Regions from separate parts of the Pseudoalteromonas sp. AS84 genome, predicted to be linked through region 3. Evidence: predicted binding sites of a transcription regulator. Region 3 holds the regulator's gene; each other region holds the start of a gene.
What was found. The regulator LexA, encoded in region 3, represses DNA repair genes until DNA is damaged. The targets are predictions, from matches to a motif close to TACTGTATNNNNATACAGTA.

Region 1: dinB (DNA polymerase IV) is a predicted target of LexA. The motif match lies at 6,540-6,559, and genes of this name have one in related genera.
Region 2: WNY79_RS02935 (S24 family peptidase) is a predicted target of LexA. The motif match lies at 2,381-2,400, and genes of this name have one in related genera.

The regions. Positions count from the first base shown of each region.
Region 1 covers NZ_JBBMQY010000007.1:174,975-185,929, reverse strand. The annotation lists gene WNY79_RS09845 (response regulator) at 1-373, shown strand, start outside; gene WNY79_RS09840 (response regulator) at 384-2,351, shown strand; gene WNY79_RS09835 (fumarylacetoacetate hydrolase family protein) at 2,731-3,351, shown strand; gene WNY79_RS09830 (ABC transporter substrate-binding protein) at 3,302-4,225, opposite strand; gene WNY79_RS09825 (aldo/keto reductase) at 4,344-5,396, opposite strand; gene WNY79_RS09820 (thioesterase family protein) at 5,406-5,840, opposite strand; gene WNY79_RS09815 (hypothetical protein) at 6,007-6,183, shown strand; gene dinB (DNA polymerase IV) at 6,571-7,623, shown strand; gene WNY79_RS09805 (leucyl aminopeptidase family protein) at 7,753-9,273, shown strand; gene WNY79_RS09800 (methyl-accepting chemotaxis protein) at 9,509-10,955, opposite strand, start outside.
Region 2 covers NZ_JBBMQY010000002.1:124,560-135,514, forward strand. The annotation lists gene WNY79_RS02920 (hypothetical protein) at 1-498, opposite strand, end outside; gene WNY79_RS02925 (HNH endonuclease signature motif containing protein) at 502-1,332, opposite strand; gene WNY79_RS02930 (hypothetical protein) at 1,516-1,968, shown strand; gene WNY79_RS02935 (S24 family peptidase) at 1,976-2,341, opposite strand; gene WNY79_RS02940 (hypothetical protein) at 2,464-2,685, shown strand; gene WNY79_RS02945 (addiction module component) at 2,764-3,798, opposite strand; gene WNY79_RS02950 (S24 family peptidase) at 3,816-4,436, opposite strand; gene WNY79_RS02955 (YdaS family helix-turn-helix protein) at 4,616-4,834, shown strand; gene WNY79_RS02960 (hypothetical protein) at 4,831-5,124, shown strand; gene WNY79_RS02965 (hypothetical protein) at 5,135-5,407, shown strand; gene WNY79_RS02970 (hypothetical protein) at 5,410-5,805, shown strand; gene WNY79_RS02975 (SAM-dependent methyltransferase) at 5,815-6,405, shown strand; gene WNY79_RS02980 (hypothetical protein) at 6,438-6,722, shown strand; gene WNY79_RS02985 (replication endonuclease) at 6,723-9,209, shown strand; gene WNY79_RS02990 (hypothetical protein) at 9,218-9,484, shown strand; gene WNY79_RS02995 (hypothetical protein) at 9,651-10,304, shown strand; gene WNY79_RS03000 (ogr/Delta-like zinc finger family protein) at 10,648-10,893, opposite strand.
Region 3 covers NZ_JBBMQY010000018.1:11,845-22,799, reverse strand. The annotation lists gene cyoE (heme o synthase) at 1-574, opposite strand, end outside; gene WNY79_RS16075 (COX15/CtaA family protein) at 587-1,576, opposite strand; gene WNY79_RS16070 (transmembrane cytochrome oxidase associated protein) at 1,605-2,099, opposite strand; gene WNY79_RS16065 (SURF1 family protein) at 2,089-2,829, opposite strand; gene WNY79_RS16060 (DUF2909 family protein) at 2,844-3,152, shown strand; gene WNY79_RS16055 (cytochrome c oxidase subunit 3) at 3,055-3,930, opposite strand; gene WNY79_RS16050 (cytochrome c oxidase assembly protein) at 3,966-4,496, opposite strand; gene ctaD (cytochrome c oxidase subunit I) at 4,496-6,088, opposite strand; gene coxB (cytochrome c oxidase subunit II) at 6,088-7,230, opposite strand; gene lexA (transcriptional repressor LexA) at 7,713-8,330, opposite strand; gene WNY79_RS16030 (PaaI family thioesterase) at 8,498-8,938, shown strand; gene WNY79_RS16025 (hypothetical protein) at 8,939-9,319, opposite strand; gene WNY79_RS16020 (hypothetical protein) at 9,633-10,358, shown strand; gene WNY79_RS16015 (chaperone modulator CbpM) at 10,434-10,754, opposite strand; gene WNY79_RS16010 (DnaJ C-terminal domain-containing protein) at 10,754-10,955, opposite strand, start outside.

The sequences.
Region 1 (10,955 bases), on a different contig from region 3:
AAGCCGTGTACTTAACGAGCTTCATTTTGTAGAAGACGGCGTTGAGTTACTTGAATATTTAGAACGTAAAGGTAAGTTTGAAGATAAAACAGTGTCGCCGCGACCAGGATTAATATTACTTGATCTAAATATGCCAAGAATGGATGGCCGTGAAGCGCTTGAAGCTATAAAAGGGAACCCTAATTTAAAGGGAATTCCGGTCGTTATTTTAACTACATCTAAGCAAGAAGAAGATATGGTTAAAGGGTATAACTTAGGTGCTGCATCTTATATTACAAAACCAGTAACGTTTGATGGTTTGGTTGATTTGATGAAAACGCTAGGAAAATACTGGGTAGAGTTTGTAGAGCTACCGACAACATTTAACGATTAATGGAGATTGTATGTTAGATAAAGTGACTCAGTTGCTGCTTGTAGAGGACGATGAAGATGATTATATACTCACCTGCGACTATCTGGACCAATTGGATTCACACACGTTTAACATTCAATGGATAAGCTCCCCAGAGCAGGCAATTGCAACGCTTAGTAAAAATGAGCACGACATTTGCCTGCTTGATTACCGCTTGGGTGCATCTAATGGTTTAGATGTATTAAAAGAGGCCATTGCGAATGGCTTTAGCGGCCCAATTATTATGCTTACCGGGCAGTCAAACGATGAGTTAGACTCGGCAGCGCTTGACGCCGGTGCAGTAGATTACTTAATAAAAACAGAAATGAGTTCGAGCCGTTTTGCACGTGCTATTCGTTATGCACTTGCTCGTAAAGATGTTGAAGGCGAGCGAGTTGAACGTTTAAAAGCCGAAGCTGAAAATCGTTCAAAAGACCGCTTTTTAGCTCATTTGAGCCATGAATTAAGAACCCCTCTATCATCTATTTTAGGTTACACCGAATTATTAATGCAGAGCGATTTTAGTCAGCAAGCAGAAAATGAATTGGGTGTTATTTATCGAAATGGTAAACATTTATTGAGCTTGTTAAACGACGTGCTCGATTTATCTAAAATAGCGGCCGATAAACTCGAACTGACCTTAAGCGAAGTTAACCTTGATAGCATGCTTGCCGATGTATACACCTTAATGCGTGTATCGGTGCTTGATAAAGGCCTTACACTGCGTTTTGAATCTCAACAGCCATTGCCCTTAGTTGCACGACTGGATGCAACAAGAGTTCGCCAAATTTTAATAAACTTAATAAACAATGCGGTTAAATTTACCGATAAAGGCGAAATTGTTGTTAATGCGTGGACGCAGTGGGTTGATGAACACGAAATGCTATTTTTTAGCATTAAAGATTCAGGCATGGGCATTGCCCCTGAAAAACAAGAACTAATATTCAAGCCATTTGAGCAGATAGCCGATGTGGAATCACGCTCTGTGGGTGGTGCTGGCTTAGGTTTGGCAATATGTGCTGAATTGTTAGCGCGTATGCACGGTGATATTAGTTTACACTCTGAGTTTGGTAAAGGCTCTACGTTTACTATTTCGATTTACCCAGGTGATATTAGCGAAGTAGAACGACAGGTACTTAATTTTAGCAGTGTCCCGCAACTACAAAGTAAATCGGCTCCATGCAAAGTGCATGGGCGAGTATTAGTGGTTGATGATTTGCGTGATTTACGCATGCTAGTTGGTCATATGATCAGTACCTGTGGTGCGCGCGTAGATTACGCCGAACATGGGCAGCAAGCGCTTGAAAAAGTACGTATTGCAGATGCGTATAAAGCCCCTTACGATATTATTTTTATTGATATTCATATGCCTGTAATGGGCGGCAAGGAAGCTACCATAGAGCTCAGAAAAATGGGCTACAAAGGTCCAATAATTGCGCTTACGGCAGCTACAATGAAAGGGATACGCGAAGAACTTGCAGCCCTTGGCTTTAACGATGTAATACCAAAGCCTGTTGATAGCGCGGCTTTATACCAAAGTTTGCAAGATTATTTGGTAGCGCCAGAGCATGCACCGCAAGCTAAAAATATAAATTGTAGTAGTGGCTTAACCGAGAAAAAACAACGTTTTTTACTGGTAGAAGATGATCACGATGCAGCGCAAATTACGCAGCTACTTTTAGAAAGTTTAGGTGTTGAGACGGTGATTGCGTCAAGTTGCGCGCAATGTTTACAAATACTTAATCACGACCAGCAATTTAATAAAGTATTGCTAGACATGCATTTACCCGATGGACGTGGCACTGACTTAGGCCAGCAAATTAATGAGCGATATCCAGAGCTTCGCTTAGTAATTGTAAGTGGTGCAGAGCCAGATCCTAGAGAAATAAAAGATTTAAATATAGACCGAGTTTTACTTAAACCTATTAATTTGAGCTTACTTGAAACGCTTATTAGCTAGGGCCTGTTTATCTTTCGAGGTTAAATTTGCAGCAGTATGTTTGGTATTTAGGCAAGGCAGAGCCTGTGTAGTGTGGTTATTCCCCATAAATAGGCGATAACGTAGCACAAATGCCAAACATGCGCTGCCCGAAGGGTTCTGCCCAGGGGCTATTTACTCTTTGTTGCCTACATAGATTTAGGTAAGGGGCGTGAGCAGGACGCGGAAGCTTTGCTCGGTTTTTACTTATTCTTACAGGGATGTAAGTCAGTAGAATAACGCAGGAGCAGTTATCGAGCCCACTAGGTTACAAACCTCGCGCCGCGATTAAATAGCCCCTAGATTGAACGAATTTTAATCCTGAAAGGTCAACAGGTCCAATAACTGAGACATTATTTATATGCATTCAATAAAGTTAGTATCTGAAGAATTAATACCATCAAAAGTAGTGTGTGTTGGCCGTAACTATACCGCACATATTGCAGAGCTAAATAACGAAACGCCAGATCAAATGGTTTTATTTAACAAACCAAATAGCGCAATTACTAATACGTTACTTGCAGCTCATAACGGCGATACGCTGCATTATGAAACCGAGTTATGCTTTGTAATTAAAGATAAAAAATTTGTAGGTGTTGGGTTGGGCTTAGATTTAACTAAGCGCACAGTACAAAGTAAATTAAAAAATAAAGGGCTTCCATGGGAGCGCGCTAAAGCGTTTGATGGCTCTGTTATTTTAAGTGACTTTGTCGAACTAACTGATGCTATGAAACACTTTACGTTTGAACTTAAAATTAATAATGAAGTGATTCAGCGAGGTGATACTCATTTTATGCTACATAATCCTGACTCGATTTTACAAGAGATTAATGAATTTATGAGCCTCGAGGACGGTGATGTAGTAATGACAGGCACACCTTCGGGCGTAGGTGAGGTAACGGCTAAAAGTATTTTTGCTGTTGCACTTTATGCTAATGATCAGTGTTTACTTGAGCATCAGTGGAAAGTAAGTAAAAATTAATGACTTGCTGTTGGTAGTGTTTATCAAAGTCGGTAAAGGTAGTTTTAAGCCAAGTATGCTGACTTTGTTGGTACTCAGGTGATTGTAGTACGTTGTTTTTTAGCGCGCGGTTAATTTTTTTAAGCGCTTGCTCTGCAAAATTATTGGGGGCGTTAGCCGCACAGCCTATTGCTCCTCTTATAAATTGAACATCATTTTCTTCTATTGGTACACTCTCTATATTCGTAAATTCGCCTTGCTTATTAAAGTAATCGGCCATAAACGGGTAATCAATTGAATAGTCTAAAAATCCGTGACTCAAACGCGCTATAACAGCCTGACTTTCGTTTTCACTGCTCCAACTTAACGATGACTCTTTATCTCGTTTTGTATTTTCGATAATAGTATTAATTTCAGTTGTAAATTTACGTGCAGCGGCTTGTCCATATACGTATTGAGGATCAGTTAATAAATTAATAAGATGAATAGGTGAACCGTGCTTTTTCTCTAATTGTGGCTTTAGCTCTTTTGTCGTGATAATTGAAAATGGAGGATATACCGTTGTTGGATTTGAGTAGTTAAGTAGTTGGTTATTATATTTTTTATAAATAACACATGGGAAACATACGTTTTTTCCTTCATTTAAATATTTATTTATACGCTGCTGAGGGACTATTAAGCGAGTATGTTTTACATCAGTTATGGTTCTGATTAGTTGCTCAGTTAGATTGTCGCAAATTCCACCTTGTGGTGCACTTTCGCTCTTAGCTATATGAAAAGGGGGCGTGTAACTTTGCAGCCAAATAATCTCTTCTAGAGGCTGTACTTTTTGCTCAACGGCATGTGCGTTAAATACAATTAATAAGCAAAATGCATAGTATCCGTTTTTCAGCATTGATAATTATTCGTTGAATTAATAAAACTTAATTAAAGTATAGTGTTGGTTGTTGTAGGGTCAAATATTTTAGTTAAAAGCAGCCTTTATGCAAGGCTGCTTTTTAACTGGTACACGCTTAATAAGGCATTGGATAGTTTTTAAATATAGTATTAATTTCGCTAAGGATTTCGTCACTTAATGTAATGTTAAATGCATCAATATCTTCTTTTAATTGGGCTATGGTTGTTGCACCAATAATTGAAGATGTGACGCCATCTACTTGGTTACACCATGCGAGTGCTAGTTGTGCTGGAGTAATATTGTTTGCATGAGCCAGTTCAACATACTGCTTAGTTGCTTGCTCTGCGTTTGGTGTATCTCTAAAAATACCGTTGCGCTGCATGAAGGTCCAACGAGAGCCTTCTGGGCGAGCACCATTTAGGTATTTACCCGTTAATAAACCGGCGGCTAAAGGTGACCACGGTAAGTAGGCAATATCTTCGTGTACACATTGCTCTATTAAATACGGCCAGTCTTTAGCGTGCGCTAGGCTAAACTCATTTTGAATAGATACCATGCGCGGTAAGTTATGCTCTTTGGCCAAGCTTAAAAACTGGCTTATACCCCATGGCGTATCGTCAGATAAACCACAGTGCTTAATTTTACCTGCTTTAACACATTCATTAAGGCCTTGTAGAATATCAAGCATACTAGCTTGGTGTTCTTGTGTATTTACGTCGGTAAATTTAAGTGTGCCAGGCCATTGTCTGCCAAAGTGTGGAGTAGAGCGATTTGGCCAATGCAGCTGATATAAATCAATGTAGTCGGTTTGAAGACGCTTAAGTGAGTCGTCCACGGCTTCTATTACTGTTTGGCGAGTAATATTACCGCCATCACGTACCCAAGATAATCCATTGCCAGCAATTTTTGTAGCAAGTACTACATCGCCACGCTTTTGCTGATTACGCGATAACCAGTCACCAATAATTTCCTCGGTTTTGCCATAGGTCTCTGGAGAAGGAGGCACAGCATACATTTCGGCTGTATCAATAAAGTTTACGCCTTGCTCTAGCGCGTAGGCTATTTGTTCATCAGCATCGCTTTGAGTATTTTGTTTACCCCAAGTCATACTGCCTAAACATACTCTTGAAACGTTAATACCACTGCTGCCAAGTGCGCTGTATTGCATGAGAATTCCTTATTGATCGTATTGAGAGTAGCTAACTAACGCTGATAAAAGAGGCTCTGCAATTGGTGCTTTTTGGCCTGTTTCAAAATCAAACATAACCACTTTTGAAGTGCCTGTTGTTGTTATAGCGTTTTGCGCGTGACTAAATACGGTGTAATTCATAACAAATCGATCTGTTTTTATATCAGAAATAGTAACGCCGACTGTAAGCGTATCTGGAAAAGTAACTGGGCGTTTATAACGAATGTTGTTTTCGCTTATTACCGGACCTACGCCATTAGAGCTTATTGTATCGAAGAGATTTATTTTATTTAAGAAGTCGATTCGGGCTATTTCAAAGTAACGTAAATACACCACATTATTTACGTGTTGTAGTGCATCCATATCAGCCCACGCTACGGTGATGTCGGTATGGATAGGGTGCTGATCTTTAAACGTTTGCATTATTTATTGGCCCTTAATTATAAAGTATTTAGATTATCAATATGGAGTTGTGAGCTCAAGGTAATTAATAGCATGTTTTTTTATAAGATGATTGTACCTGTTTAATTTTAGGTCTACAGTTAAATTACACAGACAAACACAAACACAAAAACACACAGAGGTATGTATGCACAATATAATTAATTGGTCTTTAGCTTGTTTGGTTTTTATAGCCTCATTTACCTGCTACGCAATGGGTAATGAATCTGGCGCTATTATTTTAATGTTAGCGGGGTTTTTCTTCGAAGTTATGTTTTGGTTACGTGGCCATAAAGAGCCAGAAGATAATAAGCACTTTTTTTAATCGCTAACTAGGGCCTGTTGACCTTTCAGGATTAAAATTTGTTCAATCTAGGGGCTATTTAATCGCGGCGCGAGGTTTGTGACCTAGTGGGCTCGATAACTGCTCCTGCGTTATTCTACTGACTTACATCCCTGTAAGAATAAGTAAAAACCGAGCAACAAAGAGTAAATTGCCCCTAGGCAGAACCCTTCGGGCAGCGTATGTTTGGCATTTGTGCTACGTTATCGCCTATTTATGGGGAATAACCACACTACATAGGCTCTGCCTTGCCTAAATACCAAACATACTGCTGCAAATTTAACCTCGAAAGATAAACAGGCCCTAGGCTTGCTTATCACATTTGATTCTATAATAATGGCTGTATAAATAAACAGTTGTGTTGTGGTGATGAAGAAGTTTATTCACATAGACATGGATTGCTTTTACGCAGCAGTAGAAATGCGAGATAATCCTAAACTTGCATGTGTACCGCTTGCTATTGGAGGCAATAGCCGACGAGGCGTGCTCTCAACCGCTAACTATATAGCGAGAGAATATGGCGTACGATCGGCTATGTCGAACTATCGTGCTAAACAATTATGCCCCGATTTAGTTATTGTCCCTGGGCGCATGGCTGTATACAAAGAAGCTTCAAATCAAATACGCGAAGTATTTAGCCGCTATACAGACTTAATAGAGCCTCTCTCCCTTGACGAAGCCTACCTAGATGTAACAGACAGCACAGCTTGTAAAGGCAGTGCCACACTTATTGCACAGCAAATAAGAGCCGATATTTACAGTACCACAGGATTAACTGCATCAGCAGGAATTGCGCCTATTAAGTTTATTGCCAAAATAGCCAGCGACGAAAAAAAACCGAATGGTCAGTTTGTCGTTTTGCCTCATGAGGTCGATGACTTTTTAGCGCAATTACCTCTGGGGAAAATTCCGGGGGTGGGTAAAGTAACGCTCGAAAAACTCAATTTAAAAGGCTTATATACCGGCAAAGATGTACGTGAAAAGGGCGTAAATTGGATGCAGCAACATGTAGGCAATTTTGGTGTATCGCTTTATCAAAAATGTGCAGGTGAGTATATTGGTAAAGTATCGACAGATCGCATTAGAAAATCGCTGAGTGTTGAACATACCTACGAATACAATAAAACAAGTTTGCAAGAGTGCTTAGATGAGCTGCCAAAATTGTTAGACGAATTAGTTTTAAGGCTTAATAAGCAACAATTACAAAACCGTATTAATAAACTGAGTGTTAAGGTGAAGTTTGCAAATTTTGTAGTAACCTCAGCCGACCAGGCATACCACGAACTAAACACTGAAATACTTGTTCAACTACTTACCAAGGCTTATCAAAGAGGTTTACAGCAGCCTGTACGATTACTTGGTATAGGCGTTGGTATTAAAAGTGAGCCAGAGCAAAACTTTCAACTGAGTATTCTTGATTAAGCTGTAAAGCCTGTAACTCCAAGTTGCCATTTATTGACAAGTTGTGTAATTAGCTCATCGCACCTTGCTGGTCTTCAATATTTAAATCGACGATAATAGAGGCCTATGTTTTCTAACAGGACTTTATTTATGGCATACCCTCAAGCGGTTAGTGCGAGCCTTGAATGCACATCACATGATGCGCTTATTATTATTAGTGATGACTTTTCTTTATTACCAAATAACTCATTACGTGATGCTATTTTAGCCCAAGCAAACGTTGATTCTCGCATCGGTAAGCAAGTTACTTTATTAGTAATTGAAAACAAGCGCGTTGTACTTGCGCCTACTGGTCCGTTAAATAGAGATTACGATGATGTTCGCCGTTATTTTGATGCTGCTAAATTAGCAATTAACGAAGCAAAAGCGTCGGGTAGTGTTAATCCTGCATTATTTTTACCAAATTTAAATGGCGACAGTCGTTATCAGCACGCTTTAGAAGTTTCTTATTTAGGCGCTTGCCAAGCCTTATGGCAGCCATTAGAAGCGCGTGAATATCACGGTGAAAGTATTGAACCTATTACTCAAATTGGTTTAGTTGGCGCAAGCGAGCAAACAATCAAAGCTGTTAATGCAATTGCAGCTGGCCAATATGCCGCGCGTGATTTATGTGGCACTGAACCTGAGCGTATGGCTCCACCACGTTTTGCTGATTACTGCGTTGACTTATTTAAAGGCTCAAACATTGCGGTTGACGTAATTGATGATATTGCAGCTATTGATAAAAACTACCCAATACTAAGCACTGTTGCGCGTGCATCGTATGCAGTTGAGCGCCATCACCCACGTGTTGTTAAGCTTGAATATGTACCAGAGGGCGAAATTACTCGCACACTTATGTTTGTAGGTAAGGGTCTTGTATACGATACAGGCGGTGCAGATTTAAAAGTAGGCGGCCATATGGCAGGCATGAGTCGTGATAAAGGTGGCGCAGCTTCTGTTGCGGGCTTTATGAAAGCTGTTGCGGATTATCAGCCTAAAGGCGTTAAAGTAGTATCGTACTTAGCTGTTGTTCGTAATTCTATTGGTTCGGATTGTTTTGTGCCAGATGAAATTATTACTAGCCGCGAAGGTATCCGTGTACGCATTGGTAATACCGATGCAGAAGGGCGCTTAGCAATGGGCGACCTACTTAGCGAAATGAAAGATTTAGCTAAAACTGAGGTCAATCCAACGTTATTTACTGTAGCTACATTAACGGGTCACGCGGCACGTGCGATGGGTCCTTACGGTGCGTATGTTGAAAATGGCCCTGCTCGTAGCGCAGGTGTTTCACGTCAAATAGCTGATTTTGGAGATTTGTGGGCTGATGGCGCAGAAGTATCGCGTTCACGTCGCGAAGATTACGACTTTATTAAACCACGCACGCTAGCTGACGATGTTTTATCTAGCAATAACGCAGCATCTGCCGTTACTGCTCGTGGACATCAGTTCCCTATGGCGTTCATGGCTATTGTTGGTGGGCTTGATAAGCACGGTAATGACTCTGCACAGCCACTACCTTATGTTCATATGGATATTGCTGGTAGCGGTGTTGAAGGCGGTGATTGGCAGCATGGCAAGCCAACGGCTGCATCAGTAACGAGCTTGTTTGCACGTTACTGTATGTAATACCAATCCGCAATAATAATTAATCATTTTTCGGGGCTAAACGTGTCGCTATCTGTGTTAAAAAATTCTCATTTAGAACAACTAAATAGCAAATTTTTTGCCTAGCTATCAACACGTTTTTCCATCCTAAAAATAGATCACTTAATTAAGCGAAATGGTATAAGCTAAAAACGCATATGTAATAAAAAGCTCTGTTAATTCAGGGCTTTTGCGTTTCATGATAACGGTATCGCTATCAATCTAATTTAAAGCGATTAACTACGCTCGAAAGCTCTTGGCTACTTTGTTTAAGGTTATCACTAGCATTGGTAAGCTGTTTAGTATTATTGAGTGACTGCTCAGTTGATTGAGATAGCTCATTAATACGTAAATTAACTTCATCAGCAGCTTGAGTTTGTTGCTCTGTAGCACGTGCTATTTGACTGTTCATTTCGGTAATAATTGAAACAAGTCGTTCTATTTCATTAAGCGAAGTATTGGCTGATGACGCCTGTTCTACGGTAGAAACCGAAAGTGCTTGGCTTGATTTAACTGCTTCTACTGCTGCTTTTGCACCTTCTTGTAGTTTAGTGATCATGGTTTGAATTTCGTCAGTACTTTGCCCTGTACGACTAGCCAATGTTCTTACTTCGTCTGCAACAACAGCAAATCCTCGACCATGCTCTCCTGCGCGAGCAGCTTCAATGGCAGCGTTTAATGCCAGTAAGTTTGTTTGCTCAGATATACTTCTTATTACATCAAGTACAGAGCCTATATTGTGGCTTTCGTTGGCTAAATCTTCTGTTACACGGCTGACCGTTTCTATGTTGCTTGAGAGTGTTTCTATGGCTGTAATTGTTTGAGCAACTACGTTTTTACCTGTTGATGCATTTTGTGCTGCGTCTTTAGCTGCTTGCTCTGCGGCTTCGGCGTTACGGCTTACATCATGTATTTGGTGAGTCATTTGCTCCATGGCAGCTGCAACTTGGGTTGAGCTGTCGTTTTGGAGCTCAATAAATGAGTGGCTTGTTCTACTTGATTCATCAACTGTATGCGCATGCTCGCTTACGTCGTTTGCGCTTTGAGATACATGGGCAAGTGACTCTCGCATTTTTAAAGCAAATAAATTAAACGAACGTGATAGTTCAGATATTTCATCATTTCCAGATTCACTCAATTTGCGGGTCAAATCACCTTCGCCTTGTGAAATATCTTTCATCATATCGGCCGCTAAACGAGTAGGTATTAAAATGCTCTTGCCTATAAAGTAACTAAGTAAAATAACAGCAATAATCATAATTGTAGCACTGATAACTATAAGATTACGCTGCTCGCTAAATGCTGCGTCAATTGAGTCTAGATAAACACCTGAACCAATAATCCATTGCCATTGACTGAAACCTTTAACAAATGCGATTTTTTCAACTGGTTTTGCTTTACCAGGTTTTGGCCATTTATAAGGAATAAACCCCTCGCCAGAACGTTTAACTATATTCACCATATCAACAAATAATGCTTTGCCATCGGGGTCTTTATTATTAGTTAAATCTTTTCCCTCAAGCGCAGGTTTTATAGGATGCATAACCATTGTGGGCTGATAGTTGTTAATCCAAAAGTAATTGGTTTTGTCGTAGCGCATTGCTCTTATTGCATTAAGTGCTTGCGATTGAGCTTGTTGTTGAGTAAGTGAATTACTTTGCTCA
Region 2 (10,955 bases), on a different contig from region 3:
ATGGTGCATTAAGGATTGGAGAATTAGAGAAATATAAGTAATATTACTAAGAACGTCTTTTGGGTTTTGGTTATTAGCTTTTTTGGGGTTACTATGCGGGTTATCATTTGCCCTTTCGATTATCCCTTTATCAACTGTTTCAGCGTAATCATTTGAGCTATAATGTTCAATTACCCTTTTGTAGCAATCTATAGGATACTCCTTACCAAATTCTATATCCTTATCGTTTCTTGATCTTGGCCTTAAAGAGTTAGTCCCGCAGAGATTTGTAAGGAATTTAATATCAGCGTCTATGATATTTTTTTTTGTTTTATTTCTCATCGCTGATACTGCGATTTCTTCTAAGTGGGCTGGACTAAATATAAATCTGAAGCCATTTTCTTTCATCTCTTTAACTTTATTTTCTAATTGTTTATTTTCTAATTGTTTATTATCTAATTGTTTATTTGAGCTTTGTCTTAAATAAATGATCAGATTGTGATCCAAATATACTTTCATAATTTACTCTTTAATATGACTATCTTTTTTGCATAGTTTCTGTAATTTTTGTACATCTTTTTTCTCATTTTGGATATGCATTTTTCTATGGCAGTTTGGGCAAAGAGCTACAGTATTCGCGATGGTGTCTTTACCACCTTTAGCAAGCCAAATAATATGATGCGTTTCTAGATACGGTTCATCCGATTTGTTTTTAAAAGGAGCCGGTTGATTGCAGAGCTGACAAAACCCTTTCGCCAATCTTTTTGTATGCTCAGCAACCCAAGGGTTGCGTTCGTGTTGCTGGATAATCACATTTCTACTACCTACATTCTTTCTAACATTTTTTGCTCTACGTTCAATCTCTTCGTCACTCAGCCTTTTTGCTTTTTTAGTCTTTGCTTCAAAAACTTTACTTAAATAAATTTTATTAATTGGGGGCGATTCATTACCTTTAAGCTTGAGCGGGAATACACAAACCTTTCTAGATAGACCATTTTGATCTGGTTGTTTCTCAAAGTAAGGCGTTGAAGCTAATTGAACAATACCGATATAAACATATTCTTTATCAACAAAAACTTCAAAAAGGTGAACCGTGATACTGGTATCATTAGATTCCGAAAGTGTTTTGTTTTGAGCGAAATTTAAACTTTGATCACCAGTGGTACCCATTCCAGTGTAATAGCAAATATCACCTTCCCAACGATCATCATATATAGATTTAATATGGTTTGAGACAATAACTAACGTATTAGATTGATGAGAACGCCTCATCCCCCCTTGTGGAGAACAAGCAAATAGCTCACACAATTCTTTATTATTTAAAACTGAGCCCGGCTGAATTTCTAGTGTCATTAATTATCCAATACATTATAAATTTATAATAATAAGTTAAATATACCTCTTTTTTGATCTTACCAGTAGGCTTTCATGTAAGTAATAAACCAATGAAATTATAAGTTTAGAAATACCACCTTTATGATAAGTATAGCTATAATAGAATTACTTTATGATTTTATTTATTCTTGAAGAGGGATTATGAAGGTAATTTTTTTTTTAATAGTTCTTGTGATATCTGTTGTTTCAACAATTTATACAAAGCAGCAAGAAATGATTCATGTTGATGTGTTAAAGGTAGGCTACATATCAGGCTTTGATGAATCAGTAGTAATTTCGTTTGGTAAAAATGAAAACGACTTTCATGCATTTGCTATAAAAAAGAAAGATATAAAGCAGGGTGTTGAGCTTGTATCTAAATCAAAAAATAACCCTAATTTTTCTATATTTGGTGATGTTGTAGGTGAAGCGCTTGTTCGTTCAAGTCAGGCAGAGACATTCGCTAAAGTTAAAGTGTTGAGTGTTGATAAGCAAAATCAAAAAGCCGTATTTGAAGTTGAGGCTAATTTATTAAACATAAATACGAATGAGCTTAATAAATTAGATAGAACAAAAGTGATTGTAAAAGATAAGCCTTTTTTAAAGCTTATGTAAGTGCTGCCTATCCTAAGGTTAAGTTAGCCCTATGCATTCTAATTGATTGAGTTACAACACCTTCTATATTGTACTGGTCAAACTTAGTTAGTTTAACAGGACTGTGGTCAGAGCTAGCTGAAAGCAATAGATTGTTTTTTAAGTCAGCAACTTTACAAACAAATTGACCATTTAAGCAGGCTACGATTATATCGTAATTTTTAACTATTTTTGCTCTATCTATAATGAGTACATCGCCATCAAATATCCCCACATCTTCCATACTTCTTCCGCTAGCACGGCCAACAAATGTTGAATCACTTAAAAAATTAGCATCGATTGTTTTTTCTAACTTTTTTACTTCAGGGCCCACTAATACATTTTGAATAAGCATATATTTTCTCAAAGCTTCAACTAAGTTGATTATAGCCTTAACTGTATATAAAAACAGTAGCTATACTTAACTGCAATAAAGATAAGTGCCAAAATATGCCTTTTAATGTTAAAGGTAAAACAATGTCTAATAGTTTAAGAGCGAGAAAGGCGATTCGCAAAATATTCGATGGTAAATATATAGACGCTCCAATTACAAAAGAGGAAGTCGATTTGCAATGGGATTTTTTAATGATGCTGAAAGTTCCTGAGCATAGGTTGATAGAGATTATAAACAATGAACAAGTAGATAAGAAGTTACTACAAAAAATTTATGACGCATTAAACATTTACGATGTAGCTTAAAAAGCCCGCATTTAGCGGGCCTTTTGTATCTTTATTTGGTAAAAGAATAGATATTTTATTGATAAAAATACAATAGATTTATAAGTTACGCTTCAAGTTAGACATTTCTGTTATTTGCTCGATTACGGATTTATAGTTATTTATTGATTGAAAGGCATTAGCCATATCTTTACCTGATTTAACAATCGAGCTTAAGTTAGCACTATTATTTATGTAGCCATAGATATTAGAAGCTACAAGTTCTGTCTCTAAGTTATTCACTAATTTAGAGACCTCCGGTGATTTTGTCTTTTCTTTGAGTTCATCTAGTAGCATTGTGATTTTGTCTTTATGCTTGGTATTTTCATTTTCTAGTTTCTTAACTTCAGCATCTCTATCTTGAATCATAGTACTCAAAGCTTTTACAAATGATCCCATTTCGTCAGCACTACCAGCCAAACGATTAAATATATTAAGAAAAGTTATTATATCCTTGTTATCAGAAAAGTTTGGATATCTAATTTTATGGTCAATTTCGCTCCAACCTTCTTCGAAGATTGTTCGAACTTGAACTTCAGTAAATACTTTTGATTTATGAGGTGATGTAGAAAAAACGAAATGTATTGAGCGATAACCAGCTTTATGTTCTTTGACTACCCAAGCAGTTCGGTCTTTGTAATCTTCTTTACTATCGCCTTCACGGATATATGCAGTTATTTTTTCAGATTTTTTCCACCTTTCTTCAAGTGAGTTGATTATTTCAACGCAATCTTGTTTAAATAAGTGTAAGGCGCGTATACCAATTAAGTCCGTAATTTTGGTAGAGTAGTTATCTACAGATATGTTTATATATTTTTTATTATAAGAGCCTGAGCCTTTGGTGGTTTTCCGTACAATTTTTTCCATCAAATGTTCGGGGTCTTTAACTCTCCAGCGCACAGAATGAACTTTAGCAAAACGTTGGATTGTTTTTGCGTATGATTCAGCTAAATCTTCAAGGTCATCGATTTTAGATTGATGATCAGCACCAATTGATTGTATTAGCTCCCAGTCAAGTGCGCATTCAGTGAATTTTTCTTCAGAGATCTTGTTTCTTGATAGAAACTCATTTAATTCCATGTCTTCAATATTCATATAACTCCCTTAACTTTTTAAAGTGACTTACCTGTAAATATAACTTTTCCAACCAACGTGCAATTACCATTAATCGGTATTAGTTGTTCTGGCCAGTTGGGGTTGGCGGCTTTTAGGAACTTGTGGCCATTTTCGATTATGAGCTGTTTAAATGTGGCTTGGTTGTCGTCGTCTAGGCGGGCTACTACGTACGAACCGTGGATGCATTCGGCTTCAGGGTCTACAAAAATCAAATCACCTTCATCAAACTTTGGCTCCATGCTAATACCTTGCACTTTTAAAACAAAAGTTAGGTCGCTGCAATTAACCGGGCACATAAAACGTTCTGCGTCATACGCTTTAATCTCACTTATTTCTGACCAAGCACCGGCTTGCACCCAGCTAATAAGTGGGGCGGTGGCTTTGATTGATGGCCCTGGTGCAACATTACTACTACTGTTTTCACCAATACCGAAGCGCAAATATTCTGGTGTACATTGGAGTGCTCGCGCTAATGACTCAATATTGCGAGGATTCTTAGTACCACCACGTTCCAACTTTTGTATAGAGGTTTGAACGGTGCCAACTAGTTCAGCAAGTTGATATTGGGTCAACCCCAACTTCTTACGGCATTCCTTAACTCTTTCTGCAATATCCATATTAATACCTTTAAATAAATTAATGACTTTAAGTAATATAGGAAAGATTATCACAACCTTTTGTGATAATTACAAATCACTTAAAATCATGCTTGATAATCAAATAAAGTGATAATTGAGTTTGACAATGAAATAAAGTGATCTTATTATCACCTAAAGTCATTTTTGAAGAGGTGTTTATGTCAGCCATAGAAAAAGCAGTAAGCCTGATTGGTGGGCAAACAAGGTTAGCTCGTCTTTTGGGTACTCAACAAACCGCAGTTTGGAACTGGGTAAATAGACACTGCCAAGCCCCAGCGAAATACATTCCGCGTATTTCAGAACTAACTAACGGTGAAATATCGGTAAACGATTTACTAGCCGATCATCAAAAAAGCAAAAAGGAAGATGCAGCATGAGCACTGAACAACAAATCATTTTATTAGATATTCACCCAGACGCTAAAGCCGTGTTGTTTGCACTACTGCAAGAAAACAACCAACTACGCACTGAGCTTGAAGAGCAAAAAGACCGCCTAGTTAGCACCGTTGAGGCATGCGAGGTATTGGGATGTGCGCGTAAAAAGTTTTGGATTTTGTCGAAGTTGTCTGATTTTCCTAAATCAATTCAGTTTGGCAAAACTAATCATTATCGCTTAAACGAGCTAATTAAATTTAGAACGCAGCACCAACAAAGCGTTAATAACTAGGAGCAAAGCAATGAGCACATACCAAATATTTGACCAAAACACGTATAACGCATTACCTAACTTAGCCGCCAAAGCTGAGTATTTACTTAAGTGCCAAATAAGCACTAAAGACGCCGTTAATTGTAAATCAGTTGAATTTGAACCGTGCTTACAAGCCTTTGTTGGTGAGTTGCCATTACCTATTTACTGCCACGGCAACGAAAACCAAACCATACAAAAAGCCGTGTACTGGTTAAAAACACAAGCTTTATCTAAACCACAGCAACAACCACAAAGAGTATAAATATGGCTAACGCACTTATTAAACAAAGCGATAACGCACAACCTGCACCACTAAAAGCAGTAGAAGGGCGCTACATACCAAAAGGCCTTGCTGAAATAAAAGTGCTAATGGGTAGCGAACGTCACACACCAGAGTACGTATACACCAAAGTGTTAAGCGAGCAAGAGCGCACAATAGTGTGTTTTGCTGCAGGCCTAAAACGTCATGACCTTGAAAAAGGCTTTGCCAATTTTAACGCTGATACACGCCTTAAAATTCACAAAGCTATTTTGCAGTTACAAGAACTGGTTAAAGCATTTGTTGATGCCAACGCCATGGCACCGGCTAAGTTTTTGCAAAATGCGCCTGCTGAGTCTGCAAAAACCAGCTACTCCCACCTAACTGTTAGTTCACACTAAGGATTGATCATGAGCTCAACTAATCGCGGAACCCAGCGCAATGCAGATGATTACTACGTAACACCGCATTGGTTAATAGAAGATTTTTTAGCAGCGTTTAGCGAAAACTGCCGCTTTAATTTTGACGAACAAGCATACCCGTTAATGTTAGACCCAAGCGCAGGCGGCTGCGACAAGTACGAAATGAGCTACCCAACCGTACTAGAAAAACAAGGCTTTACTGTAGAAAGCTGGGATATTCGCGAAGACTCACGCGCTAATTTAAAAGGCGTTAATTTTTTAAACGTGCCCAGCGCTTTATTGCCGAAATACGACGTGCTCATAACAAACCCACCGTTTAACGTAGCGCAAGAATTTACAGAACATGCGCTTGAAATGGTTAAAGAGGGCGGTTTAGTGATCATGCTGCAACGCCTTAATTGGTTAGGTAGTCAAAAGCGAAAACCTATGTGGCAAAAACTACCATTAGCCGCCGTTTATGTTCATAGTAAACGCCCAGGCTTTGACCCACAAAAACCAAGTAAAACAGATTCAACCGAATACGCCCACTTTGTATTTTGCAAAGGCCATGAACTGGCCTCTGAACTTTTCGTAATTTAACACCCAAAAACAACACCCAAAGGACTACTAAAATGAACACAATCAAAGACCAAGATCTATCTAAAAATCAGCTATTAGTTAAAAACATTGTTGAGCATGCGGTAGACCAAGCCAACTTTACTATTAAAAATTTAGGCAAGCGCTCTACCGTTGCCATGCTAATGGAGTGCGAAAACTGCCTAACTGACTTTATGCCAGTGGTCAAACTTATTGCTGATGACTACATTGAATACACGCCAATTTACGACCAAATGTGCGCCGCAATTGATGCCGTTCAAATAGGTGAAGATTTAGTTGAAATAGAGTTTGCCGAATAAATGGCTAACCCTAAGCCACTCGACCTACAAGCCCTTAGACTATCTGGTATAGCTAAGGGTTTAATTTCATCTATTAGCGATATTGACGATCGCAACTTTTTAGCGCGTGGCCTGCAAAATGTGCCAGTGCCTTTACAAAGTCGTATGGCCCGTAAATACATAGACCGCTACAACCAAAAAAAAGCGGGTAGCCAATACCGTGCTAATACATGGTTACGCCGTACCATTGCACGTTTAAAGCCACGCTTTGGCGTACTGTTTAGTATTACTCAAAATATGCCATTGCCATGGCATATTTTAAGCAGTATTGAAAAAACCAAAAAACACGCAGGCACACTCGCTATGGAATGCGTGCAAATAACGCTTGATGTAAGCGAAGAAAACCAACACCTACCGTACGAAAAAATAATATCGTTAACCTACGATGCAATAGCAACTCATGCCAAAGCTGTAGGCGCTAATGTACCATTTTACGCCATGCGCGACGACAACTTGCCAACCGAGTGTTACGAAATTGCACTGCTAAAAATGCAGTGTGATAGGTGGTGGGCTCGCCAATTAAAAACTATTCGCCGCCAGTTTTTAGAGTTACTAGAAATTGCCACAGGCCAAGTAGGCAAAGATTTATACCACGATAAAAAAAGCAAAAAGTTTAAACGCCGTGGCATTAGCCCTTACTCGTCAAAACAGGCACAGCGCGAATTTAACTTTGCCCAAGCCAGTGGCCGCCAGTTCTTAGAAATGATGGAACTGCAAAGCAGTGACGGCGACGTAATAAGTTTAATAGAAGCAGTAAAAAGCGGCATGGCAAACCCAACCAACCGTCGTAACGAGTTAATGCTACGCATACGCGAAACCGAAGAGTTAGCCGATGAAATGGGCTATGTAGGTGTGTTTTACACCATTACGTGCCCGTCACGTTTTCATGCAAACTCAAGTAAATGGCACGGCGAAACTCCAAAAGATGCACAAAATTACCTAACCCAAACATGGGCGCGTGCCCGTTCTAAGTTAAACCGACGTGGCCTTAAATACTTTGGTGTGCGCGTAGTTGAGCCACATGCCGACGGTTGCCCGCATTGGCACATGATGCTGTTTATGCCTAAAAATAAGCTGCAAGAAGTGAATGCTATTTTGCGTTGGTACTTTATTCAAGAGGATAAAACAGAGCTTTACGATTATTACGGTCCTGTGCAAACCCGCGCAAAAGTAGTAAACGAATGGGTAGATATAAACACCCACGGCACGCACATTAAAACCGTCGAAAAATGCGTAAGCTACCGCGCAGGCACTAAAAGAAGTGAGCTGTTTAAAACCTATAAACAAAAGCGCCGCGAGTGGGGCCTTAAAAAAAGCCAAGGCAAAAAAGCCAAAGCGCCCAGTAAGTTTTATCGTACTTTTAGCCCACGCTTTGACGCTATAAAAATGGATAAAAGCAAGGGCAGTGCAGCCAGCTACATTGCTAAATACATCAGTAAAAATATTGATGGCTACCAATTAAGCGACCATGAAGATGCAGAAACAGGCGAAAACCTGCAAGAGCAAGCTAACCCTGTTTTAGCCTGGGCAAGTACATGGAACATTCGTCAGTTTCAATTTCAGGGTTCACCAAGCGTTACCGTGTATTGTGAATTACGCCGCATGCCAAAAGGCAAAGCAATAAGCGACGAGACCATAGAGCCTATTCGCCACGCTGCAGATACTGCCAGCTGGAAAGACTACGTAAAACTCCAAGGCGGTATGTGTATAGGCCGTGCGGCTAACTTCAAATCAATGTACGAAGACACACAAATGGGCAACGACTACGCCGAAGTAGTACGCCGCATAAAAGGCATTGTTACCAATGTAAGTATTGAATCAAAGCTTCATCGTATGATTAACAATGTTTATAACGTTACCACCGAAACGAGCCTTAAAACTCGCCTAGTAGAATGGACAAGGCAACTCAAAGGCACAGCCGAAAAACTCAATGCTAAGGATAACACCAACGTCGGCGCAGCCGACCTATCTTGGACTAGTGGTAATAACTGTACGCCTATAGCCGCAGGGTCTAGAGCTGAATTGTTACTCGATATGATGGGCACTTCAAAAAATGACGTTGATGAAGTAATAAAGGATCTAAATAGCGGAAAAAGGATCAGCCGAAACGGCCAAATTTACCAAATACGAGACGGCCAACTTCAAGTTTTAAATATTGATGAGCAAATAAAGCATGATCAGCGCTTAGCTATTGAGTCATTGGCTAAAACATATTCCCAAAAAGCAGGTAGCTGGCACATAACTGAAGCCCATTGGCAACAAGCCCGCGAGTATGTAGAGCTTGCTTATAAATACGCCCAGCTTGACGGGCGCAATACACCAAATAACACCCATATACAAAACGGTCTAGTTACTATTGGCGACTGGGACCTAGTTACTTTAATAAAACAAGGCAGCGCATCAGCAATCAGCGATAACGATTGGTGGGCATTGGATTTAATGGCGTAGGAGAAAAAATGACTATTCGCATTTCAAAAGTACTCATGCCTAAGGCATGTATTAGTTGCCAGGCGTTTTGCCCAAAAGGGTATGCAGAGGATCAGCATAGCCCGTTTATTACTAAATTCGATAAGCCCGCGCCTAAAACCCAATACGGCCAGTGCCGAAAAAGTAATAACAGCGTATTTGCCACCGAAATTTGCATCGGCTACCAGCAAGAACCTAACGCCGACGTATTTGCAGTAACGAATAGACTAGAATTAAAACAACAGGAAATATTTTGATACGCTGACACTATTGGTGTTCTTTATTTAGCTAGATTAGTATTAAGCATAGAAGTAACGTCTATTAGTTATCGTGATTTATGAACATAGATTTAAAGGCGTAAATGTACCCGCTAATAGATTAATTAGCGGGTACATTTATAAGTTATCAAAATAAGGAACTGATATGAAAAAAGGGTTTGAAATAGCAGCCGATTTAACTGAAGTCGCAGTTAAGAGCTTGCTACTAAATGGAATAGCTAAAGATATACCTTATGTGGGCACGTTGCTTAAAGTATGGAATTTAAATGATTCAATTAGAGACCGTATGTTTGCATCCAAAGTAATGCGCTTTTTTGAATCTTTAAGTGATGTTAAAGGCAAAGAACGTGAAAAAATGTCAAACAAGATAAAATACTCAAATCAAGATGACTTAAATAACATTACGGATAAAATTTTATTTTGTATTGAGTCAATAACCGATATAGATAAGTCAGAGTTTATAGCAAATTTATTTATTGCTTACACTTATGAAAAAATAACAGAAAGCGAATTTAGGCGATGTACTGATATTATTAAGATATCCTTTTTAGATGATTTAAAAAACTATGTCATGACAAATCTTGATTCGTACTGTAACGAACAAGAGCTACAACGGAATAAAGTTATTGCTTTAATAAATACTCCACTGTTTGCTCCTTTTAGAGATGATATCTTTTTAGGTAGAGTTGGTGACACTGATAATTTAGGGGAACAATTATTTAAAGAAACTGATATAGGTCATCGGTTTAAAATTGCTTTTCAATTCGGGAAAGAGAAAAGAGAGGTTGAAAACTCTTAGTTTTCATGAAGCTACAAGCCGTAAATTATAATTACCCCTCTTTTAGTTGGTTTTGTTGATAAAGCAGGCTATTGCGTAGTGGTTTTACATGACAGGTTTAAGAAGTGAGCAAGTGGGTGTGTAATATGAAACATGGCAAAGAACACTCCAGTATTGATATACGAGTAATGCAAATTAATCATGTGTGCTTTTTGCCTTTCAAGTAAAGTAATCGTTGCTTTATTTAAAAACTTGCAAACCTTAAAAAACAAACTAAATTTAAGAGTGCCGAAAGGTATTTTTAACGTTTTCTTTTGAACCCATACATACTGTGGGTTTTTTTATGGCTAAAATAAAGCTAGGCCTAAAGCCCAATCAATTCTAATTGTTGTTCTCGAGGTAAGTTTTTAATAAGCGCTGCGGCAAGTTGCGCAGTGGTTTTACATGGTGGGTTTAAAAAGTGATCAAACGATTGGGTAATACGGAACGTAGCCCCGCATTCGCGAGTATTAGTACACGAGCAATATAAATTAACAACATGGGCGCTTTGTTTTTCGCGTGATGTAATTGTTGCTTTAGCTTCGCAATTTGGACAAGTAACCCGCGCCATAATAACCACCAATCGTTAATAAAATACACTGTTATTATATACAGCGTTTGCGTGTATGCCAA
Region 3 (10,955 bases):
TTATCATTACGAGTAACCAAGGGGCTGCTGCCATTTGGTTTGTTTCTGACACCCAACCTAATAATGGAGGCATTGCGCCAGCCAACCCACCTATAACAATATTTTGCGGCGTTGCACGCTTTAAAAATGATGTATAAACAAATGCATAACCTACCAATGCAAATAACGTTAATATAGCGGTTAAGACATTAGCCCACACCATCAGCATAATAAAGCCAGCAATCCCAATAACAGCTGCAAAACTAAGCGCATGTGTTTTACTTAAGCGCCCTTTAGCCACAGGGCGATGACGAGTCCGTGCCATTTTTGAGTCTATCTCGCTATCAACCACATGATTAATAACCGCTGCAGCAGCAGAAAGTAGCCCTATGCCTAACAAGCTAATAAACTGTACGACCATACCACGCCCCACATCGGGAGCCAGCGCTAAACCAACCCAAGCTGTTAGTACCAGCATGGCTACCACTTTAAATTTACTAATTGCTAAGTAGTCTTGCAGCAAATTATGAGTACGCGAAATTAGCGATTGAGTATTAACGGGTAGCAGTATTTTTTTATCAATTATAAGTGCCATTATATTTCCCCTTTATGTGCGTGATTTTAGGTAATAACACAACCTAACCATGCTTAATAACAGTATGGCAGCCATCAAGTTATGCGCCAGTGCAACTCCCAACGGAATATGCAAATGTACTAAAATAAGCCCTAAGCTAATTTGGCAAAGCAGGACAAGTAATACGCTCACAACGCAATTTTTAATTTTTTTAGAGTATGCTTGGCTGTATATTTTCCACATAATTAGCGCCAGAACGATGCAAGTAACCAGTGCCCAAATACGATGTAATAAATGAATAGACATACGCGCTTGCTGCGATAACACACCAAACTCATAATTACTGTGCTCAAGTGGTAATTGAAATACGCTACTTAATGAAAACGGTTGTGCGTAATTACACAATGGCAAACCACTACAATGTGGAGCGGCGTAATTTGCAGCCAGCCAACCACCAAGTGCAATTTGGATTACTAACACACTGAGCGCTACTAAACTTAAACCGAAATAGCGTTTTGCGCCGCTATCGCCACCCATAATGGGTTTTTCGGTTAGCCGTAAATATAAAAGCGTTATAAGTGACAAAATACTAAAGCCACCTAATAAGTGGCCCATTACAATAAGCGGCTGAAGGTTCATGGTTACTGTCCACATACCAAGGGCAGCCTGAAACACCACGAGTAGAAGTAAAGCCAAAGGCAATTTAACTGGCGTAGTTGGATATTGGCGCTTTAAAAAAGCCAACACAAATAAACCTAAAATAAGTAAACCTAAAGCACCTGCAAAGTAGCGATGAATCATTTCTTTCCACGCTTTTGCGGTTTCGAACATCATATCGGGGTAGCTTTGAGTTGCTAAGGCTATATCGGCCTCATGCTTAGGTACCGTTAAAAAGCCGTAACAGCCAGGCCAATCGGGGCAGCCTAAACCTGCATCACTTAAGCGTGTATACGCACCTAAAGCAACCACAATTAAAGCGAGTAACCCTGTTATTAATACTAAGTTTTTATAATTTTTATACATCAGATACTCCAACTTAAGCTCAACTTAATTAGCTAGAACGAGAATAGTTAAGTAATTTTTTTAGATCTTTTAATAACCCTTTTTGTACTAAACGGTTTTCTTGTGGCTCGGCCTTAAAGGGATATTCAAGTACCACTAACCCCATATGATCAATTAAATACAAACTTGCAGGATTTAAACTCTGTTGCTCGGTAATAATTTTCCATGGTAGATTTTTATTGTTGGGGCTTCCTATTACAGCCATATCAACCTTGCCTTGGTTTTTACCAAGTGCCACATATAAGTTATTAAGTGCATTGAGCTGTTCGCTGCATGGGGTGTTACATTCGTTTGAATAATTAAGTGCGATAGTCCATTGCTTGGGATTATTTTGCGGCCAATTTTTGAGTTTTATTTCTTGGCTTAAAAACTCGCCATTATTAGTAATTGCAGTAGGCAACCAATCAAACTTTAATGCGCCATATGCCAAAACTAATGGGATTGCGCAGCAACCCACAAACAACAAAAGGGGATTATTTTTCATTATGTGTCCTTTTTTTACTCGCAAAAATAGCAACAACAGCACATGCAACAGCAATTAAAAACCATTGCACAGCGTAGGCATTATGTTTTTGAGGGCTCATAACAACAGCCTCATAATGAGGTGTTGCAATCTCATCACCAGTACCTTGTCTGTAAGCCATAAAATTAATTAATGATTGCTGGCTTTGAGTGCTCAGCATATTCAAGTCGATAGATTGGATTCTTGTAGGTAAGTCGTTATTTGTAGTTTTATCTTCAAGCGTAAAGCTACTTAAGTTATTTTCTTTTATTTGCGCTTTAAGAATAAAAACACCTGTAGGCAGAGTAACCTTTGGCAGTATCTCTCTAGATATAGGCGCTTTTACCCATCCTAAATTAACTAAAATCACTTTTTCTTCGCTGTCTGGCTTTAGTAAAGCAAGTAAGTCGTACCCTACTTGCCCGTTATAAACTTGATTATCTAAAAGCCAATATTGGTTTTGTACAAACCGCCCTTTTAACTCAACCAATACACCTGTTTTGTTCCAGCTATCAGGCAGATTAAGTAATTGAGACCAGCTCATCACACCACGAGTCTGTTGCTTAGCAATAGCGGTTAGTTGCTGCTGTTTTTGCTCACCCCGCTCCAGCTGCCAAAATCCTAGTCGCACACACACAAGTACCACAACCACAACCATACAAAGTGTGATTAGTGAGCTAAGCTTTTGTTTGTGCCATAAAACTAACTGCATAAAGGGTCAACTCAGTGATTATTAAAATTATTATCGTACTGTTGTTAATATTTATACTTTTTAACTTATTTAGAGCATTGTTTATTATGGTGTCAGGGAAAACTGGGGGACGACCTATGTCTCACTTTTTAGGTCGTCGCGTATTGTTTTCGGTCGTTGTTTTAGTTGCTGTTATTGCAGCGCTTAAACTTGGTTTTATTAAAGCAAATAATTCGCCAATAAACGCTACAGCACATATACAAATACAAACAAACACAGCCACACCACATCAACAAAGTGCCAATACCAAGCCGCTGCTTGAAAAGCAAAATGCTTATCTTTAGTAAAGTGCCCTTTTAATATCCGTAAAAATATTACAAATAAAAGTACGGTTCCAAGAGTTACATGCATGCCATGAAAACCAGTCAATAAAAAGAACGTATTACCGTAAACACCTGCATCTAGCGTTAAGTTTAAATCGTTATACGCATGAATATATTCCTCAACTTGTAACCCTAAAAAGCAAACACCTAATAAAATAGTAGCGCCTAAAAAAACTTTAAGTGGAGTACGTTTATTGTTTTCCATCGCTACATGGGCAAAATGTAGAGTAACTGAGGAAGTAAGCAGTATTAAGGTATTAATAAGCGGCAAACCTTGCCAGCCCATAGCTTGAGTAGTTTCGCCTGCAGGTGTTGAAACTAGCGGCCAAACAGCTTCGAAAGTTGGCCATAATACTTCATTGGTCATTGCATTATTGCCTGCGCCTCCAAGCCAAGGTACCGACAATACGCGTGCATAAAAAAGCGCACCAAAAAAGGCCATAAAAAACATAACTTCAGAAAAAATAAACCAGCTCATACCTTGCCTAAAAGAGCGATCCATTTGTGCTGAGTACAAACCTTGATCCGACTCACGAATTACATTTTTAAACCAGCTAAACAACATATACACAAGCACAGCGATACCGGCATAAAGTAGGTAAACCCCGCTCCCCCCTTCTTTGCCTACACTCATAACTGTTAAGCCTGCACCTACTGCAATAAAAAACAATGCAACAGCGCCCACAATAGGCCACGGGCTTTGCTCTGGTACATAATAATGCTCATATTCTTGATTCATTTTATTTACTCCTAGTTTCACACTAGTTTAAAAAGCTAGTTATTACTTGCCACCAGCTGTTCACTAATATCAAATACGGTATAAGATAAAGTTAATTCTTCAATGTCGCTTGGCAGTGCTGTATCAACATAAAAAAGTAATTTAAATTTAAGTTCTTCCCCTGCTTTTAGAGGTTGCTGATCAAAGCAAAAACACGCTATTTTATGTAAATACTTTGCCGCTTTACCTGGCGAGACTGATGGTACAGCCTGCATTACTTTATCTAGGTTGCTGTTATTTTTAGCACTAAACATTACTTCACGCATTGCACCGGGTTTTACCACAACACTGTATTCTTTTGACTTAACTTCAAACGGCGCACCTCTTTGCGCGTGAGTAGTAAAACTAACGCCAACTTCTCGGTTTTGTATTATTTGCGTACTTTGCTCTGCTTGCTCAAGCGAAGGTTTTCCATTAAGCCCTGTTACGTCGCAAAACACGTCATACAAAGGTACTAAAGCAAAGGCAAAGGCAAACATACCTATGCAAATAAGTACCAAACGTTTGAGTAGCGGTGCGTGTGTCATTACTTGATTACCGGCGGCTTAGAAAAAGTATGATATGGCGCTGGAGAGTCAACTTCCCACTCAAGCCCTTCTGCCCCTTCCCATACTTTTGCAGGTACTTTATCGCCACCGCGTGCACATTTAATTACCACAGCTACAAACAACAATTGCGATAAACCAAAGGCAAATCCACCAATACTTATGATTGCGTTAAAGTCGGCAAATTGGAGTGCGTAATCGGGAATTCGACGCGGCATACCGGCAAGCCCTACAAAATGCATAGGAAAAAACAGTACGTTCACGCTCACCAGTGATAGCCAAAAATGCCATTTAGCTAACGTGATATTAAACATATTGCCCGTCCACTTGGGCAACCAGTAATAAGCCCCTGCCATTATCGAAAATACGGCCCCTGTTACTAATACATAATGAAAGTGCGCCACTACAAAATAAGTATCGTGATATTGAAAGTCAGCAGGTGTAATTGCTAGCATCAATCCCGAAAAACCACCTAAGGTAAACAGCACAATAAACGCAATACTAAAAAGCATTGGCACTTCAAAAGTTATTGAGCCTTTCCACATTGTGGCAACCCAATTAAATACTTTTACGCCTGTAGGTACCGATATAAGCATGGTCGCGTACATAAAAAACAACTCGCCAGCGACTGGCATCCCAGTGGTAAACATATGATGAGCCCATACAATAAAGCTCAATAGTGCTATGGAGGATGTGGCGTATACCATTGAGGCATAGCCAAAAAGTTTTTTACGAGAAAAGGTAGGTACTATTGTAGATATAATGCCAAAGGCAGGAAGAATCATTATGTATACTTCGGGGTGACCAAAAAACCAAAAAATGTGTTGGAACATCACCGGATCACCACCGCCTGCGGCATCAAAAAAGCTGGTCGCAAAGTACTTATCGGTAAGCACCATAGTGACAGCCCCTGCAAGCACAGGCATTACCGCTATTAATAAAAAGGCAGTAATTAACCACGTCCATACAAATAAGGGCAACTTCATCCATGTCATGCCGGGGGCACGTAAGTTCACTATGGTTACAATCACATTGATTGCGCCCATTATTGAGCTAATTCCCATAATATGTACGGCAAATACAAACAATGCAGTATTATCATTACTGTATGTTGTGGACAGTGGTGCATAAAAAGTCCAACCAAATGCAGGACCCCCACCAGGCATAAATAACGATGCCAATAGGATTAAAAATGCAAACGGTAAAATCCAAAAGCTCCAGTTATTCATTCTTGGCAATGCCATATCTGGCGCGCCAATCATTAGCGGTATCATCCAATTAGCAAGGCCTGTAAAGGCCGGCATAACCGCACCAAACACCATAATTAAACCATGCACTGTGGTCATTTGATTAAAAAAGTGAGGGTCGACCAACTGTAAACCAGGTTGAAATAATTCAGCTCTGATCACCATGGCCATTCCACCACCAATTAAGAACATGGTCAGCGAAAAAATTAAATATAAACTACCTATATCTTTATGATTAGTTGTGTAAAGCCAGCGTTTAAAACCTTTAGCTGGGTGATGAGCATGATGAGCTTCATTGGCGTTAGGTTGTTCTACTATGCTACTCATTAGTTCGCCTCCACTTTGGCATCAAGTGCTGCCTGTATTTGACTCGGTTGAATAACATCACCCGTATCATTACCCCACGCATTACGTTTATAAGTAATAACCGCTGCTAATTGCTTTATAGATAACTGCTTGGCAAATGCTTGCATTGCCGTACCAGGTCGTCCATGGATAACTACATCAATGTGATCTTTTATATCGCCAAGCACTATCGGGCTGCCTTTAAGTGCAGGAAATACACCCGGTAATCCCATGCCTGTAGGCTGATGACATGCAGCGCAATTGGCCATATATACTTGTTCGCCTAAAGTCATTAATTCTTCTTTTGGGAGGGTTTTATCAAGTAATGCGGCATCTGCTAATGCTGCTTTTTGTTTAGCCTGCTTTGCATCTGCAAGCCATGTTTTAAAATCAGCCTCAGATTTAGCAACCACCACAACGGGCATAAAGCCATGATCTTTACCACACAACTCAGCACATTGGCCTCGGTAAGTACCTTCTTCGTTTATGTTCGTCCATGTTTCGTTTATAAAGCCGGGATTCGCATCTTTTTTAACTGCAAAATCAGGTACCCACCAAGAGTGGATAACATCGTCAGAAGTCATTAAAAATCGTACTTTTTGATTTATTGGCAGTACGAGAGGTTTATCAACCTCAAGTAAGTAGTTAGGATTTTTATCTGCAAGATTAGCGATTTCATCTTGCGGGGTAGATAAAATAGAGTAGAACTCTACATCTTCGCCCATATATTCATAATGCCATTTCCATTGTGAACCTGTAATTTTAATAGTGAGATCAGCTTTGCTGGCATCTTCCATTGCAATTAGGGTTTTAGTAGCTGGTACTGCCATAGCAATTAAAATAACAAACGGAATTGCAGTCCAAAGTATTTCTACTTTAGTGCTTTCGTGAAATTGGGCAGGTACAGCCCCTTTAGATTTACGGTGATGAATAAGTGCCCAGAACATAATTGCGAACACTATCACCCCAATCACACAACATATTATAAATATGGTCATGTGCAGCTGATATACATTATTGCTTATATCGGTTACGCCTTTGCGCATATTGTATTGGCTGTTAGCCAAAACTGGGTGCGAAAAAACACATAATATAAGCCACAAGGTAGAGGTCAGTTTACCCATGTGGTGGCTCCTTTGATGCTATTGCGAATGCAAAGCGAAGAGGCATACGGCTTAAACGCCAATTCGTTATTTTTATTTTTTTAGCCAATCTCATTTAATATTGATTGGTTTTGCTGCGCCAACAACGTGTTTGTGTATATTGTGTGTTCTCAAAACTAAAAAGCTGTGAGTTATTATTAGCTCAGCACATTAATAATTAGCTAAAAAATGAACAACAAGCAAGTTTTAGTATAAAAAACAATCAGGTTGTAATTGGGTAATTAACAAAAAATCAGCAACTAGCTAGGCAACAGGAAGTTCAAAAGATGAGAAAAACAAAGGGGTTTAACGCATTCGGAGGGGAAATTATAAGTGCAAAAAAGTTTACAGGTTGAATAGTCAGTGGGCTGTTTGCACCCTATTTTAGTACAAATTTTAAAACAAAAATGCGTACTAATTAGTACGCATTTATAAAACTGCTTGTTTAAAAGCTATTTTTAAAGTCACATCCAATCAGCGTTTCTTATAACGCCAACGGCTAAGCCTTCAATATTAAAAGACTCATTCTCAAGATCTACTTCAATAGATTCAAAATCGTCGTTTTCAGCATGAAGTAATACTTTACGACCTGCTTTCTCAAGACGTTTTACAGTTACGTCTTCGTCTAAGCGTGCAACAACAACTTGTCCGTTTTCAGCGGTTTGAGTACGATGTACTGCAAGTAAATCACCATCCATAATACCAATATCTTTCATGCTCATACCGTTAACGCGTAGTAAAAAATCTGCAGCCGGTTTAAACATTAATGGATCGATTTTGCAGTGACTTTCAACGTGCTCTTGCGCCAAAATAGGTGAACCAGCAGCAACACGCCCTATAAGCGGTAAACCTAATTGTTCTGGCTCTTCTTCTTCAATTAACTGAATACCACGGCTTGCACCTGGCTTCATTTTAATTGCGCCTTTTTTAGCAAGTGCTTTTAAATGCTCTTCAGCAGCATTGGCACTTTTAAAACCTAATGTTTGCGCTATTTCAGCACGTGTAGGAGGCATACCAGTGTCTTTAATAAAAACTTTAATTAGTTCGAGTATTTGAGCTTGGCGGTTCGTTAATGGTCGCATACAACTGGTTTTCCATACAGTACATTTAACTGTGAGTATATACAGTTAAATAAAAATCGCAAATTTAAATTAAGCCTTAAAATAGCCAAAGTAATTTCACTTGTGTACATTTTAGGGATATAACTAAAACTAAGTTTATAAATGATAAAAAAAGCAAAGGAGTCATTATGAGTATTTGGTATCAACCTATTACTTTAGAGTTTTGCAAACAGCTTGATGAAGGTATAAATGGTCAAGGTACGCTGATGAAAACTATGGGGATAGAAATCACAGAGATTGGCGATGATTACTTGGTTGCCACAATGCCGGCAATTCCTGAGCATCATAACCCAATGGGGATGGTTCACGGCGGTGCTAACGTTGCACTTGCCGAAACAGTTGCCAGCTATGCAGCTAACTTTGTTGTCGATTTTACAAAATTTTACTGCGTGGGACAGGAAATTAGCGCAAGTCATTTAAAAGCGTCTCGCAACGGCACTTTAACAGCCACGGCAAGAGCATTTCATATCGGTAAGCGTAGTTCAGTATGGGAAATAAAAATTACAAATAGCCGCAATGAGCTTTGCTGCGTATCTAAAATGACCGCAGCAGTCGTAGAGCGAAGATAGTTACTTTTCGATTGGGTAAATTGTAATTTCCATACCCGCACCAATCGCAGATATACGTAGTAATGTATCTGCATCTAAGGCTTGATTAAAGCACTTAGGGGAAGTGCCTGATTCAAAACCAATATCAAACGTTCTACGTGAACAGCTTAACCATTGCTTTAGCGCGTTACGCGAACACGATTCAATAAGCTCACATATATGGTTTATTGCTTTGTCAGGCGTGTTTACTACACCTGTTGCTTCAATACGCGCTAATTGACGGTATTCGTCTTTGTCATAATGTAAAATCGTAGCGACTTTTTTCAAGTCCGCCACTAGCAAACTAATATCTTGCTTTGATTCAAGCTCAAGATCTACATTTAAAAATTGAATTTCCGACATCGTTTCGTATTTATCCTCTAATAATTTCATTGCAAACTTTAACGCAGTTTTACCGTTATACCAAATCAACTATGCTCTATTAACCACTTTATATGGATATTTCGCAGCTTTTAAGTATTTATTAGCATTTAAAGCTAGCTGGATATCAAACATTCAGCTCAATTGTACAAATAAATCATGTTAGCAATTTAAGTGTAATCTTTTTTATTTTTAAATGATTACAGTAAGCTATAGTTTAAACTGCGACAAAATGTCGCAGTAACTTATCTCATTAATGTAATAAACTAGCCTCTAAAAATAATAAGACTAAAACATGAATAAAAAAATATTTAAACATGCTCGCAAGTTACATAAATGGTTAGGTTATTTATTAGCATTACAAATTTTAGCTTGGCTATTAGGTGGTTTAGTAATGAGCGCTATCCCTCTTGATAAAGTTCATGGGGAGCATCTTGCAACACGCACTCTTAATAACCCATTTACGCAGGCTGATTATGTGGCCTCCCTTGACGATATTGCATCTCAGGTGGCTAATCCAACACAAATAATTTTTGAGAACTTCTTAACCACACCTATAATTACAGTTATAAATAAAGATGAACAACAAAGCTTTAACGCTATAACAGGCCGGCCTTTTGAGCCGCCAACTAAAATACAAATTACCGCAAATGCTAAAGCACACTTACTTATTGATGCTCAAGTGACAAGCGCTGTATTGCTAAAGCAAGGTATGCGAGAAGTTGGATATAAAACCAATGTTTGGCAAGTACAATTTGACGACACATTTAACACCACACTGTACTTGTCAGAAAATAACGGCAAAGTTGTTACCATTCGCAGCACACTCTGGCGAATTTTCGACTTTTTTTGGATGTTACATATTATGGATTACGATGAGCGAGAGGATTTTAATAATCCGCTGCTTATTAGTTTTGCAGCAACCAGCGTACTTTTTTGTTTAAGTGGAATATTACTACTTATACAAAATATACGACTAAAACGATTTATCCGAATTAAAAGTAAGAATAAATCAAAGTAGTCATATTGGTTTTTGAGAACTAGCTCACTCTCACCATAGAGTAAGTAAGCCCTAGGAAGTACCCAAGGGCAGATTTTATTCCAAGTGTTTAAATCGACTCAAATGTCGCTTTAACATTTCGTTTTCGAAAATCAACTCATCACGCTCATCCAGTAATTGTAAAACTAAGGCTATTGCCGACCAATCTAACGAAAAGTCATGTTGAATACGGGCCGCTTTTTTAACTAAAGTCACTGCAGATACCGTAAATTGCCACTGCGTAACATGATCCCCCTCAATTGGAACCGCAATATTATGCTCAACTAGCTCATATAAAATTGCTTCGCTAATATCACTGCTCAAACATAGCTCTTTGCTAGTAAGTAAATCGTCTTTTTGTGTCACGATAATTTGCATTATGGTTTGCTCCAGTTATTACGGGGATCAAAGTGAGCTTTTTCGGCTAATTCTTCCCACAGTTTTTTACTGGCATCATCAATAGATGTTGGATTAACAATTTTAAGCACAGCAAATAAATCACCTTTGGCTTTTTTACTCATTAATCCCTTACCTTTAATACGCAAGCGTTGACCAGACTGACTATTAGATGGAATAGTT